2 regions of the Paenarthrobacter sp. NyZ202 genome follow, and region 2 is predicted to be linked to the other one. Evidence: predicted binding sites of a transcription regulator. Region 2 holds the regulator's gene; the other holds the start of a gene.

Region 1 (6,647 bases), 1.8 Mb from region 2:
GTCCGCGAATACGGCGATACCACTGACATCATGGGCGCGGCGCAGTTCGCATCACCGGTGGTCAGTTCCACCCTGTGGGACTATGCGGGCTTGGGCCGCGGAGATGAGATCCGCGACGTCGGTGTGGCCACGGGTGTCAAGAGCTATACCCTCAAGCCGTGGGGAGGCACGGAAGCCCAGCGGGCCATCAAGTTCACGGACCCCGTCAGCAAAGAGGTCTACTACCTTGAACTGCGGCAACCGGTCGGCTACGACAGCTACCTTTCCGGCGCAGGCCGGGAAGGAAACCGCGGCGTAAAAATTGTCCAGCGTGGCGGCGCCACCATTGCCTCCTCCCTGATTCTCATGCCGGACACACGGCCATTCAGTGGCTGGTACAGCTCCAACCATGCCTGGCAGGCGGGCTCGACCTTCACCACGTACACGGGCACACAGGTGACCATCAACTCTGTCAGCTCCACGTCCGCCACGGTCACCATCAACGCCGACCCCAAGCTGAAGGCGCGCATGCGCTTCTCGGCCGGGGATTTCGACGGCGACAAACTCGCCGATGTCATCTCCCGCGAAACCGACGGCTCCCTGCTCCTGTACGCGGGCCTGCCCGGGAACCGGCTGGCCAACCCGGTCCAGATTGGCTCCGGCTGGGGGATCTTTAATTCCGTGATCGGCACCTCTGATTTCAACGGTGACGGTTTCCCGGACATTCTGGCCCGGACCAGTGACGGCGCACTCTGGCTCTACCCCGGCAACGGCAAGGGCGGATTCCTGGCCCGGAGCCAGGTGGGTGTTGGATGGCAGGGCTTTACGAGGTTGCTGGCCGTTGGCGACTTCAGTGGAGACGGCCGCGCGGACCTGATGGCCACGACCACCGACGGCCGGCTGTGGCTCTACCCGGGCAACGGCGCAGGAGGCTTTCTGACGCAGCAGCAGGTTGGACAGGGATGGGATGCCTTCACCAGCCTTACCCCTGCAGGCAGCTTCGGCGGCGGGAAGGCCGGGCTCCTCGCCCGCACGGGCGATGGCACCCTCTATGTCTACCCCGGCGATGGCAAGGGGGGCTTCCTGCCGCGTGCCGCCGTCGGGAGCGGTTGGAACCAGGCCGGTGACATTGTTGGCGGGCAGGATCTGACCGGTGATGCAACCGCCGATGTTCTGACCGCCAGCGGCGCGGACATGCGCGTCTACCCCGGCGACGGGTCCGGCTTTGCCGACCGGCTCGCCATCGGTACCGGATGGAGCGCGTTCCGCCAGGTATGGGAAGCCGGGGACTTCGACGGCGACGGCGTGGCCGACATCCTGGCCCGCGGCACTGACGGCGCACTCTGGCTCTACCCGGGCAACGGCTCGGGCGGCTTCCTGCCGCGGGTCCAAGTGGGGAGCGGGTGGAACATGTTCACCGCGGTTCTGTCGGCAGGTGATTTCGACGGCGATCGGCGCCCGGACCTGGTGGGCCGGGCCTCCGATGGAACGCTGTGGCTCTATCCGACCGACGGGTCGGGGCGATTCCTGCCCCGGAAACAGATCGGCACAGGCTGGCAGGGCTTCACGCAGTTGCTGGCTCCCGGCGACTTCACGGGTGATGGCAAGCCGGACATCGTGGGCCAGACCAGCGACGGTGTGTTGTGGGTCTACCCGGGCAATGGCTCGGGCGGGTTCCTGGCGCGGAAACAGATCGGAAGCGGCTGGAACATGTTCAACCTGGTGCTTCAGGCAGGGGACTTCAACGGCGACGGACGTGAAGACCTGCTGGGCCGCGCAGCCGATGGCGGGTTGTGGCTGTACCCGGGCAATGGTTCGGGCGGGTTCCTCCAGCGCTCGTACCTTGGTTCCGGCTGGAACATGTTCTCCGGCATGGCCGCCCTCGGCAACGGGTTCACGGGTACCGGTGATCCTGCCGTTGTGGGTGTTGCCGGAGACGGCACACTGCTCATGTATTCCGGGACCGGGCGCGGGGCCTTCAAACCGGTGGTGCTGAACCCGCGGTAGATGGTTTTTTCTTGTGGGATACGCGGGAATGCCCGGCATGTGGGGGAACATGCCGGGCATTTTCGCGTGTCGTCACCGATGGACGCGCCCTGGAACCGGAAGGGCGCAGCGGGTGTTACTTGTGCAGTCCCAGCTGGGCCGTGGGAACTTTGGCAGATTCACGGGCAGTCAGCGCGGAGACGGCGGCGATCACGCAGATGACACCGCTGAAGATGGAGATCTGGACCCATCCGCCGGGCTTGGTGCCGCCCATCGCAGTGACGATCGCCGGAGCAAAACCTGCCATGAGGAAGCCGAGCTGGGTGCCGATGGCCAGGCCGGAGAAGCGGACCTTGGTGCTGAACATTTCACCGTAGAAGGACGGCCATACGGCGTTGGCTGCTGCGTATCCGAAGGAGAAGAACACCACGGAGACCAGGAACATAAGCGGTACGTTGCCGGATTCCAGCGTCAGGAGGAAGACCGGGGTCATGATGGCACTGGCCAGTGCGCCATAGATGAAGACTGGCTTGCGGCCGATCTTGTCGGCGAGCATGCCGAACAGGGGCTGCGTGCCCAGAGCCACGATGTTGGCCACCACTACCAGCCAGAGGGTGATCGTGCTGCTGACGTGGGCCACATCCTGGGCGTACTTGATGGCCAGGGTGCCGAAGACCGTGCTGACTGCGGCGATGAAGGCGCAGCAGATGACGCGGAGAACGTCCCGCCAGTGCAGTCTCAGGAGGTCGGCCACGGGAAGTTTGGCGATCTGGTTGTTCTTCTTGGCTTCTGCGAAGGCGGGCGGCTCATGCAGTGTGCGGCGGATGAAGTAGGCAACGATGACCACCACGGCGCTCAACCAGAACGGGATGCGCCAGCCGATGCCGTACTTGATGTCGTCGGGCAGTGCCACCACCGGGATGAAGACCAGTGCTGCCAGGATTTGGCCGCCCTGGGTGCCTGTCAGGGTCCAGGAGGTGAAGAAGGAGCGGCGGTTGTCCGGCGCGTGTTCCAGCGTCATGGATGAAGCGCCGGCCTGCTCGCCGGCCGCGGAAAGGCCCTGGCAGAGACGGGCCAGGACCAGCAGGACCGGAGCCCACCAACCGATGGTCTTGAAGTCGGGAAGGCAGCCGATCACGAAGGTGGCCGCACCCATGAGGACCAGGGTAAACATGAGGACTTTTTGCCGGCCGATCCTGTCACCGAAGTGACCCAGGATGATGGCGCCGACCGGACGTGCGACGTAGGCGAAGCCGAAGGTCGCGAAGGACATGATGGCTGCATTGGCGTCAGCGTCAGGGAAGAAGACGTGCGGGAAGATCAACGCTGCGGCGGATCCGAAGATGAAGAAGTCGTAGTACTCAACGGCGCTGCCCAGGAAGCTGGCGAGTGCGGCTTTCTTGGGTGTACCCGTTGTTGATTCAGTGCCGGGCGTCGCTGACGGCATTGTTTGGCTCATGGGAGGTTCCTTCTGTGACAACGATGTCGCGGGTAAAGCAAGGAGGGATCGCGAGCGAGGTGCGGCTGGCTTATCCCGACAGTAACCACATGGTGAGAGCTACTTGTGCAATACAGCAATAGTGGCTGTGAGTGCGGTCACTTGTCAAGAGAAGTAATCACCATCTAGAAATAGCTCTCACTATGTGGGAGCATTTCCCTTATGAGTGTGAAAGAGGACACAAAGACCGACATGGTGGGCAAGGCTCTGAGCCTTTTGGTTTTGCTTGGCGACGAACCGAAGGGCGCCAGCGCCGCGGACCTTGCGCGAAGTGCGGGGTTGCCGTTCAGCACCACTTACCGACTGCTTGGCTCGCTGACACGCGACGGGTTTGTGGACTATGAGGCGGATGGTCGCCGCTATCACCTGGGCCTTCGTGTATTCCAACTTGGGCAGCGGGTTTCCAACCATCACGGTTTTGCCGCTACTGCACTGCCCGTGCTCCAGCGAGTCACCGAGCGAACACATGAGGCCACCATCCTGTCAGTGCGCGACGGCGACCATCATCTGACGGTCAACAAGGTCGATGGCCCCAAGACTTTCCGGGTGACCAGCGATCCGGGCCACCTCGGAGCCCTGCATACGACGTCGGTTGGCAAAGCGATCGTCGCCTTCGAAGAGGACGCGGAACGCAAGCGCCTCCTGGAGGAGCTTCCGCTGGAGGCCTTGACGGAGCACTCCATCACGGACCGCGACAAGTTCCGCGAGGAGATCGAGCAGGTCCGCCGCCAGGGCTACGCGGTGATGGATGAGGAAAACGAGATAGGGATGCGGGCCGTGGCTGTCCCGGTCCTCAATTCCCAGGGCCATGCCTTCGCTTCGATCGCCACCGCTGTTCCCGTGTTCCGCCTGACCATGGAGGAACTCATCGCCCATGTGCCCACCCTGCAGGAAGCCGCTGCCGAACTCGCGGCCCGCCTGCCCCAGCGCTGACCCAACTGGGTCGCATTAGTGCGCGTTTTGACCGCGCTAAACGCGCTTAAGTGCGACCTAGTTGGGGGGAGAGGGGGAGCGCGGGGGAAAAATGTTCGCGATAAGAACAGGCGTGCGGAATATGAACAACTGTAGTAATCTGAATCATACGTTCGGTCCGAACAGCGTTGAGCGCTTCGGGCAGGCCGTGAAAGTAAAAGGAGCTTGAGGATGAGCAACCGAGCCGAATCCGTTCTGGTGGGCCTGATTGGCGAAGGCGTGATGCCCTCGCTGACTCCGCCCATGCATGAACGCGAGGCCGATGTGCAGGGCCTTCGCTTGCTGTACCGCCCCATCGACCTGCTGGAGCTCGCGCTGCCGGCCATCGCCGTCGGGCAGCTCCTCGCAGCCGCCCGGCAGATGGGCTTCAACGGCCTCAACATCACCCACCCCTGCAAGCAGCTGGTCCTGGGGCACCTTGACGAAATTTCCGACGACGCCCGCCGCCTGGGTGCCGTAAATACGGTCCTGATCCAGGACGGCCGGTTCGTCGGCCACAACACGGACTTCTCCGGCTTCGGCGCGGCGCTCAGCAATGGACTCCCGAAGGCCAAGCTCGACCATGTTGTCCAACTGGGCGCCGGAGGTGCCGGCTCCGCCGTCGCCTATGCCCTGCTCAAGGCCGGCGCCAAGCACCTTGACCTCGTGGACATGGACGCAAGCCGTGCCGCCGAACGCGCTGCCGAACTCGGCGAACTCTTCCCGGCCGCAAGCGTCACACCGCGCAGCACCTCTGAGCTGGGCCGCATCATGCCCGAGGCCGACGGCCTGGTGCACTGCACCCCGATCGGCATGGCCGCCCACCCGGGCCTGCCCCTGGACATCGACCTCCTGGAACCGCGGCACTGGGTGGCGGACATCGTCTACCGCCCCATTGAAACTCAACTGGTCCGCGAGGCGCGCGCCAAGGGTTGTGACGTGCTCGACGGCGGTCGCATGGCAGTTGGTCAGGCGGCGGACGCCTTCAAGATCTTCACTGGCAGGGACGCTGACCGCGACCGCATGCGTGAACACTTCCTGGACCTCATCGCCGCCGAAGAATCCGCACTCGTGAAGGCGGCCCACTGATGCGCACGGGAATCGCCACGGTCTGCCTGTCCGGCACGCTGAAGGAGAAGATGCAGGCCTGCGCCATCGCCGGGTTCGACGGCATCGAGATCTTCGAGCAGGACCTCGTCACCTCCTCGCTCAGCCCCGAAGACGTTCGTAAGATGGCGGCGGACCTGGGTCTCGGCCTTGATCTGTACCAGCCGTTCCGCGATTTCGACGGCGTCACACCGGACCTGCTGAAAGCCAACCTCAAGCGCGCGGAAGCCAAGTTCAAGCTGATGGCCCGCCTTGGCATGGACACCATCCTGGTCTGCTCCAACGTGGCCACAGCGACCATTGACGATGACCAATTGCGGGCGGAACAGCTGGCCGAACTTGCCGAACTGGCCGGGGACCACGGCGTCAAGGTCGCCTACGAAGCATTGGCTTGGGGCAAGTATGTCAACGACTACGAACACGCCTACCGCCTGGTGGAGATGGTGGACCACCCCAATCTGGGCACGTGCCTTGACTCGTTCCACATCCTCTCCCGGGATTGGGACACGGCGCCGATCGAGGATATCAACGCGGAGAAGATCTTCTTCGTCCAGGTAGCCGACGCCCCCAAGCTGACCATGGATGTGCTGTCCTGGAGCCGCCACTACAGGGTTTTCCCCGGGGAGGGCCAGTTCGAGCTCGCCAAGTTCATGGGACATGTGGTCCGCGCTGGGTACACGGGCCCGGTTTCCCTGGAGGTCTTCAATGATGTGTTCCGCCAATCGGACGTGGAGCGGACGGCCGTGGATGCCATGCGCTCCCTCATCTGGCTGGAGGAACAGAGCGCCAAGTGGCTGGCAAGCAGCCCGGCGTCCGGCTCGGCAGGAGCCCAAGAGAACTCCCGCCGTCGTTATCCCATGGAACTGGCCACCCTGCCCAAGGTGAACGAGCCCGCCGGGTTCAACTTCGCCGAGGTCAAGGCTGACGACACTGCGCAGCTGGAGAAGCTCCTGGGCCAGCTCGGCTTCGAGTTCGAGGGCCGGCACCGGACCAAGGACGTGCAGTTGTGGACCATGGGCCAGGCAAGGGTGATCATCAACGAACAGGCGGCCTCGCATACGGAACCGGCTATCGCCGCGTTGGGGTTCGACGTCGACTCTCCGGTGATTGCCTCCGCTCGCGCCCA
Region 2 (6,647 bases):
AGTCGTCTGGTTCTCCAGGAACAGTACATTCGATCCGCAGCAGGGTTACTCCCAGCCGGATGAAACCGCCCCCGCCCTGATAAACATCGCTCCCCTCAGCGTGGCAGGAAGGCTCAGGGAAGGGCTTTTCGCAGGCCACACCGTGGTGCTCACCTCCGCCACCTTGGCCATCGGATCCGCATTTGAGCCGGCGGCCGGGGGACTGGGACTTGTGGGCGACGGGGCGCCAAGCTGGACAGGCCTGGATGTTGGATCGCCTTTCGACTATCCAAAGCAGGGTGTGCTCTACGTTGCGCAGCACCTGCCCAAGCCCGGGCGCGGAACCTCCCCGGAAGCGCTCGATGAGCTGGAAGACCTGATCCGGGCATCCGGCGGCGGAGCACTGTGCCTGTTCTCTTCACGGCGGGCGGCAGAGGAAGCAGCTGACGCCATGCGCCTGCGACTCGATGACACCATTCTCTGCCAGGGTGAATCCACCATGGCCGCGCTGGTGAAGCAGTTCGCCGACGAACCGGATACCTGCCTTTTTGGGACCATGTCCCTGTGGCAAGGGGTAGACGTGCCCGGCGGCTCGTGCCGGCTCGTGGTCATTGACCGGATACCTTTCCCCCGTCCGGACGATCCTCTGATGACGGCAAGGTCGCGGGCTGTGGCACAGTCCGGCGGCAATGGCTTCATGGCCGTCTCGGCCACGCATGCCGCGGTTCGTTTGGCGCAGGGCGCCGGTCGGCTGATCCGTTCCACAGGGGACAAGGGGGTTGTCGCGGTCCTGGACCCGCGGCTTTCCACGGAACGCTATGGGGCGTTCCTGCGTGCTGCCCTCCCGCCGTTCTGGGCGACGACGGACAGCAAGGTGGTCCAGGGTGTTCTGCGCAGGCTTAGTGCCTCCACGGGCTGACGCTCCCGGAGCGGGAACAGCCTTGAAGCCGCCGCGGGCGCAGCGCCGAAGCTAGAGCGAGCGGAGAACTGAAACGACCTTGCCCATGATGGTGGCCTGGTCTCCAAGGATGGGTTCGTACTGGGTGTTTTGCGGCAGCAGCCATGTGTGGCCGTCGCGTTGCCTGAAGGTCTTCACGGTAGCTTCGTCGTCCAGCAGCGCCGCCACGATGTCTCCGTTGACGGCGTCGTTCTGGCGCCGCACCACCACCCAGTCACCGTCGCAGATCGCGGCATCGATCATGGAGTCGCCGGCGACCTTGAGCATGAACAGCTCGCCGTGGCCTACCAGCTGCCGGGGAAGTGCGAGGACGTCCTCTACGGTCTGGTCAGCGAGGATCGGACCGCCGGCAGCAATCCGGCCCACCAACGGAACCATGGCGGTGTCGCTCGCGCTGGCGAGTTCCGTGACGGCCAGCCCGCCGGTGGTGCGGAGGGTTGCGGGTGCTTCCACGCCCGGGATCGCGGCGCCACTGTCAAGCGTCAGGGGCATCAGGACTTCCATTGCCCTTGGACGCTTGGGGTCCCGGCGAAGGTACCCGAGTTTCTCCAGCTGGGACAGTTGGTGCGTGACGCTGGACAGGCTTGCCAGGCCGACAGTGTCGCCGATCTCACGCATGCTGGGCGGGTACCCGTTGTCATTGACTGACCGCTGGATGGTTTCCAGGATCTTCTTCTGACGGACGGTCAGGCTTTTGGGACTTTTCTGGGGCTGTTGGCTCCGCAGGGGTGCCCCGCCGCCGTTGGCCTTGGATGCCATGTACGCCATTGCCCTTCCGCTCCGCCCGGCCTCCACAAGGAGGTGCCCGGGGATGGGGGTCCGAAAAATGTCAGACCCTCCTGTTCCACTGGAACAGTGCTTGTTCCTTCAGTCAAACGTAGGTCAGGCGCATGCGTTTATCAAACATTTGTTCTAGCGAGTCTCGACATCGTTCGTTGATAAGTGCTAAAAATGTCATAGCAAGGTTCGAATATGTGTTCTATAAATCCTTGGCTCGCATGGAATGTCCGGACGCTGCGTTCGAACATTGGTTCGGGCCGGGGGGACACAAGAATTGGCAGCCTGTCCGGTATCCGGCCCAGGCAATCGCTTAGAAGGGCTCAGCTCATGTCCGCAGTCACCGCGTTCAGTGATTTCCGCAGTACCCCCGTTCCGGCCCGTATCCGGCTGACCCGGCGCGGCAGGATTGTCTTCTTCGGAATCCCGGCCATGCTGTTGGCAGCAGCCCTCCTGAGCCTGGCCGGTTTCATTACCTCTCCGGCCAAGGCATCGGATTCCCCATCCCAGCTCCAGCCGCCCGTGGCTGTCTCCGTGACAGTCCAGCCCGGCCAATCGCTCTGGGGTATTGCCGGGGCCGCCGCCCCGGACCGCGATCCGCGGGATGTCATCGCCGAGATCATCCAGCTCAACGACCTCCCGGGCGGACGCATCCAGCCGGGCCAGCAGCTCTTCGTTCCCGCCGGCTGAGGTGCTTCCAGCTGTCACAGTTACCGGCGGGTCGCCGCGGCCCCTTAAACTGTGGTGGTGAGTGACCAGCTTGAGCGACTTGACCGCCTTCCCCTCCGGACCAACCTGCGTGGACTGAGCCCCTACGGCGCACCGCAGCTTGACGTCCCCGTCCTGCTCAACGTCAACGAGAACACCCATGGCGTCCCGGCCGACGTGCAGGCAGCCATCACCGAGGCCGTCGCCGCGGCTGCGACCAGCCTCAACCGATACCCGGACCGTGAGTTCACCGAGCTTCGGGTAGCCTTGGCGGAGTACCTCGGGCACGGCCTGTCTGCTGACAACATCTGGGCGGCCAACGGATCCAATGAGGTCCTTCAGCAGATCCTGCAGGCTTTCGGCGGCCCGGGACGCAAAGCACTGAGCTTCCCGCCCACCTATTCCATGTACCCCCTCCTGGCCAGCGGCACGGACACCGAGTACATCAGCGGTATCCGGGGAGAGAACTATGGGCTGGATGCCGCTTCTGCGGCCCGCCAGGTGCTCGAGACCGAAGCCAACATCGTGTTCCTGTGTTCCCCGAACAATCCCACGGGCACCGGCCTTGGCCTGGATGTCGTGGAGGCGGTTTACGAGGCCGGTGAGGCCAGCCAGGCAATCGTGATCGTGGACGAGGCCTATCACGAGTTCGCCCACGACAACACGCCCAGCGCACTGACGCTGCTGCCGGGCCGGGAGCGCCTCATTGTCTCCAGGACCATGAGCAAGGCTTTCGCCCTTGCCGGTGCCCGCATCGGCTACATGGCAGCCGCTCCCGAGGTAACGGATGCCATTCGACTGGTACGCCTGCCGTACCACCTGTCGGCTGTCACCCAGGCCACGGCCCTGGCCGCTCTGCACCACCGGGAAGCCCTCATGGCTGATGTGGAGGACATCAAAGTCCAGCGCGACCGGATTGTCACGGAACTCCTTCGCCTGGGCTTGAAGCCGGCCGCGTCGGACTCCAACTATGTCTTCTTCGGCGGCCTGGAAAACCCGCATGCCATCTGGCAGGGCTTGCTGGATGCCGGTGTGCTCATTCGTGATGTCGGCATCCCGGGGCACCTGCGCGTCACGGCGGGAACCGAGAAGGAAACCACAGCCTTCCTGGAAGCGCTGGAAGCACTGCTGGCCTGAGCCGGCCCGCCGGCCAACTAAACTTGTTACCAGAACCCACCCGAAACTTGTTGTAGAAGGACATCCCAATGAGCGAAATCGGCGCTACGCCGTCCGCTGCCCGCACTGCACGCATGGAGCGCACCACCAGTGAGTCCTCCGTCCTGGTCGAAATCAACCTGGATGGTTCGGGTGTCTCGGACATCAGCACCTCGGTTCCCTTCTATGACCACATGCTCACGGCTCTGTGCAAGCATTCGCTGATCGACATGACCGTCAAGGCAACAGGGGACACCCATATCGACGCGCACCACACGGTGGAGGACGTCGCGATCACGTTCGGTGAAGTGCTTCGCACTGCGCTGGGCAACAAGGCCGGCATTCGCAGGTTCGGTGAGGCGACTGTGCCCTTGGACGAGGCCTTGGCCCACGCAGTGGTGGATGTGTCCGGCCGTCCCTACCTGGTTCACGGAGGTGAGCCCGCAGGCCAGGAGTACCACTTGATCGGTGGACACTTCACGGGTTCCCTGACCCGGCACGTTTTTGAAGCCATTACCCTGCACGCCGGCATCTGCCTGCACATGAACGTCCTTGCCGGCCGGGACCCGCACCACATCGTGGAGGCACAGTTCAAGGCCTTCGCCAGGGCGCTCCGGGCGGCTGTCGAGTCCGATCCGCGCGTCGAAGGCATTCCATCCACCAAGGGGGCATTGTGAGCGGCCAGATCCTGAAGGACGGGGCGGTAACGGACGCTTCCGCCGCCGTGAGGCCGGCGTCGCCGGAAGGCAAGCCGACCGTGACGGTGCTGGACTACGGTTCCGGCAATGTCAGGTCAGCCGTACGCGCCCTGGAACGGGCAGGCGCCGAGGTCATCCTCAGCGCCAAGCCTGAAGATGTGTTGAACGCGGACGGACTCCTGGTTCCCGGCGTGGGCGCCTTTGAGACGGTCATGCGGGAACTCAAGGCAGTAGACGGGATCCGGATGATCGGCCGCAGGGTGGCTGGTGGACGTCCTGTCCTGGCGATCTGCGTGGGCCTGCAGGTGCTCTTCGAAGCCGGTGTGGAACACGGCACCGAATCGGAAGGCATGGCAGAGTGGCCTGGCAAGGTCGAGTTGTTGCCCGCGCCCGTGGTGCCGCACATGGGGTGGAACACCGTGGATGTCCCGGAAGGCTCCAAGCTCTTTGCCGGCGTGGAGAATGAACGCTTCTACTTCGTCCACTCCTACGGCGTCCAGGACTGGAACTTCGACGTCGTCCAGCCGCGGATGACTCCGCCCCAGGTGACGTGGTCCGAGCACGGTGCACGTTTTATCGCTGCGGTGGAAAACGGCCCGCTCTGCGCAACTCAGTTCCACCCGGAAAAATCCGGCGATGCCGGGGCGCGCCTGCTGCGGAACTGGGTCGACAGTCTGCGCAGGCCCGGCTCCGATGCCGCCACGGTTCCCGCGGGCGGCGCTGCCTGACATGTGGTCCATTGTTTTGATGGGTCTTGCAGGCCTTTTGGTGGGCGGCGGAATTTCCTTCCACCAGCAGAAGAAGCCGTTGTGGGTATCCCTCTCCTTCTATGTGCTGGCGGCCATGTCGCTGCTGGCTGCCTATCTCCTCACCCTGCCAGGCAAGTAACCGGCCCGGCGTCCCAACGACTCCTAGGACACACATGACCACGTCGCAGCAAAACGTCTTGGAACTCCTGCCCGCCGTCGATATCGTCGATGGCCAGGCAGTCCGGCTCCTCCAGGGCGAGGCCGGATCGGAAACCAGCTACGGCACGCCGCTTGACGCAGCGCTTAACTGGCAGAACGCCGGTGCCGAGTGGGTCCATATGGTGGATCTCGATGCTGCGTTCGGCCGTGGAAACAACGCCGGGCTGATCAGCGAGGTCGTGTCCCGGCTCAACGTCAAGGTGGAGTTGTCCGGCGGCCTGCGTGATGACGAGTCGTTGGAACGCGCCCTGGAGCTGGGCGTTGAGCGCGTCAACCTCGGTACCGCGGCACTGGAGAACCCGGAGTGGACCCGGCGCGCCATTGAGCGCTTTGGTGACAAGATCGCCGTCGGGCTGGATGTCCGGGGAACCACCCTTGCGGGCCGCGGCTGGACCAAGGAGGGCGGCGACCTCTGGGAGGTGCTGGCGCGCCTGGAGGACGCCGGATGTGCACGCTATGTGGTGACGGATGTGACCAAGGACGGTACGCTGCAGGGCCCCAACGTGGACCTGTTGCGCCGGATGGTGGAACGGACCGGCAAGCCCGTGGTGGCGTCCGGTGGAATTTCCAGCCTGGAGGACCTGCGGGTCCTCCGTGAACTGGTGCCCCTGGGTGTCGAGGGCGCGATTGTGGGCAAAGCCCTTTACGCCGGTGCGTTCACGCTGCCGGAAGCCCTGGATGTAGCCGGCCGACGCTGATGCCGCACGAACAGCACCAAGGCCAGGGCCGGCGGGAGCTGCCTGGACACATCGCCGCTGCCTTGGCAGGCGCCGGGGGAGCCACGGACTCTGCAGGCCAGCCGTGGGCCGGTCGCAGCCTGCAGGGCGAGGACGCCAGGATCCACAATTTCGAGGACGACGACGGCACAGCCGATCCGGCTTACCTCGCCGCAGTTGGCGCCCTGCTGGACGGTACCGGCGGTGAAGCGGGGGTAGTTGCTTCGCTGGCCACCGCCAGGGTCTTTGTTCCGGTGGTAGCCCAGCTTGCCCAGGAAGCCGAAGGCGTCGACGGGCTGCATGCAGACAAGCAGGCTGATATGGCATTGGTCACACTGAAGGCGCCCGATGGCCGCACGGCGATGCCGGTGTTTACCTCCGCTGCCGCCCTGGAGGCCTGGCATGCTGAGGCGCGTCCCGTGGCTGTTTATGCAGCCCGCGCCGCACTGTCAGCGGTTTCGGAGGGGGCCCAGCTTCTGGTGCTGGATCCGGGCTCGGACTTCACGTTTGTTGTAAGGCGCCCGGCGATGTGGGCCCTTGCCAAGCAGCGGGACTGGACGCCGTCATACCTTGATGATCAACTGGAGTCTGCTCTCGCTTCGGCAGCCACGGCCTTCCCGGCGGTGCGACGGGTGGAAACGCGTCCGGGCGCCGGCGTGGCTGCACGGACCGCGGATGGACAGGTGGT

The links. The regulator LexA, encoded in region 2, represses DNA repair genes until DNA is damaged. The targets are predictions, from matches to a motif close to TCGAACANNTGTTCGA.
Region 1: the regulator LexA is predicted to act here: its motif matches at 4,499-4,514, upstream of ACPFL9_RS20330 (shikimate dehydrogenase).

The regions. Positions count from the first base shown of each region.
Region 1 covers NZ_CP187556.1:4,381,629-4,388,275, reverse strand. The annotation lists gene ACPFL9_RS20345 (FG-GAP-like repeat-containing protein) at 1-1,986, shown strand, start outside; gene ACPFL9_RS20340 (MFS transporter) at 2,102-3,424, opposite strand; gene ACPFL9_RS20335 (IclR family transcriptional regulator) at 3,626-4,396, shown strand; gene ACPFL9_RS20330 (shikimate dehydrogenase) at 4,607-5,503, shown strand; gene ACPFL9_RS20325 (bifunctional sugar phosphate isomerase/epimerase/4-hydroxyphenylpyruvate dioxygenase family protein) at 5,503-6,647, shown strand, end outside.
Region 2 covers NZ_CP187556.1:1,701,826-1,708,472, forward strand. The annotation lists gene ACPFL9_RS07900 (ATP-dependent DNA helicase) at 1-898, shown strand, start outside; gene lexA (transcriptional repressor LexA) at 950-1,696, opposite strand; gene ACPFL9_RS07910 (LysM peptidoglycan-binding domain-containing protein) at 2,045-2,404, shown strand; gene ACPFL9_RS07915 (histidinol-phosphate transaminase) at 2,462-3,559, shown strand; gene hisB (imidazoleglycerol-phosphate dehydratase HisB) at 3,628-4,254, shown strand; gene hisH (imidazole glycerol phosphate synthase subunit HisH) at 4,251-5,003, shown strand; gene ACPFL9_RS07930 (hypothetical protein) at 5,023-5,163, shown strand; gene priA (bifunctional 1-(5-phosphoribosyl)-5-((5-phosphoribosylamino)methylideneamino)imidazole-4-carboxamide isomerase/phosphoribosylanthranilate isomerase PriA) at 5,198-5,941, shown strand; gene ACPFL9_RS07940 (SseB family protein) at 5,941-6,647, shown strand, end outside.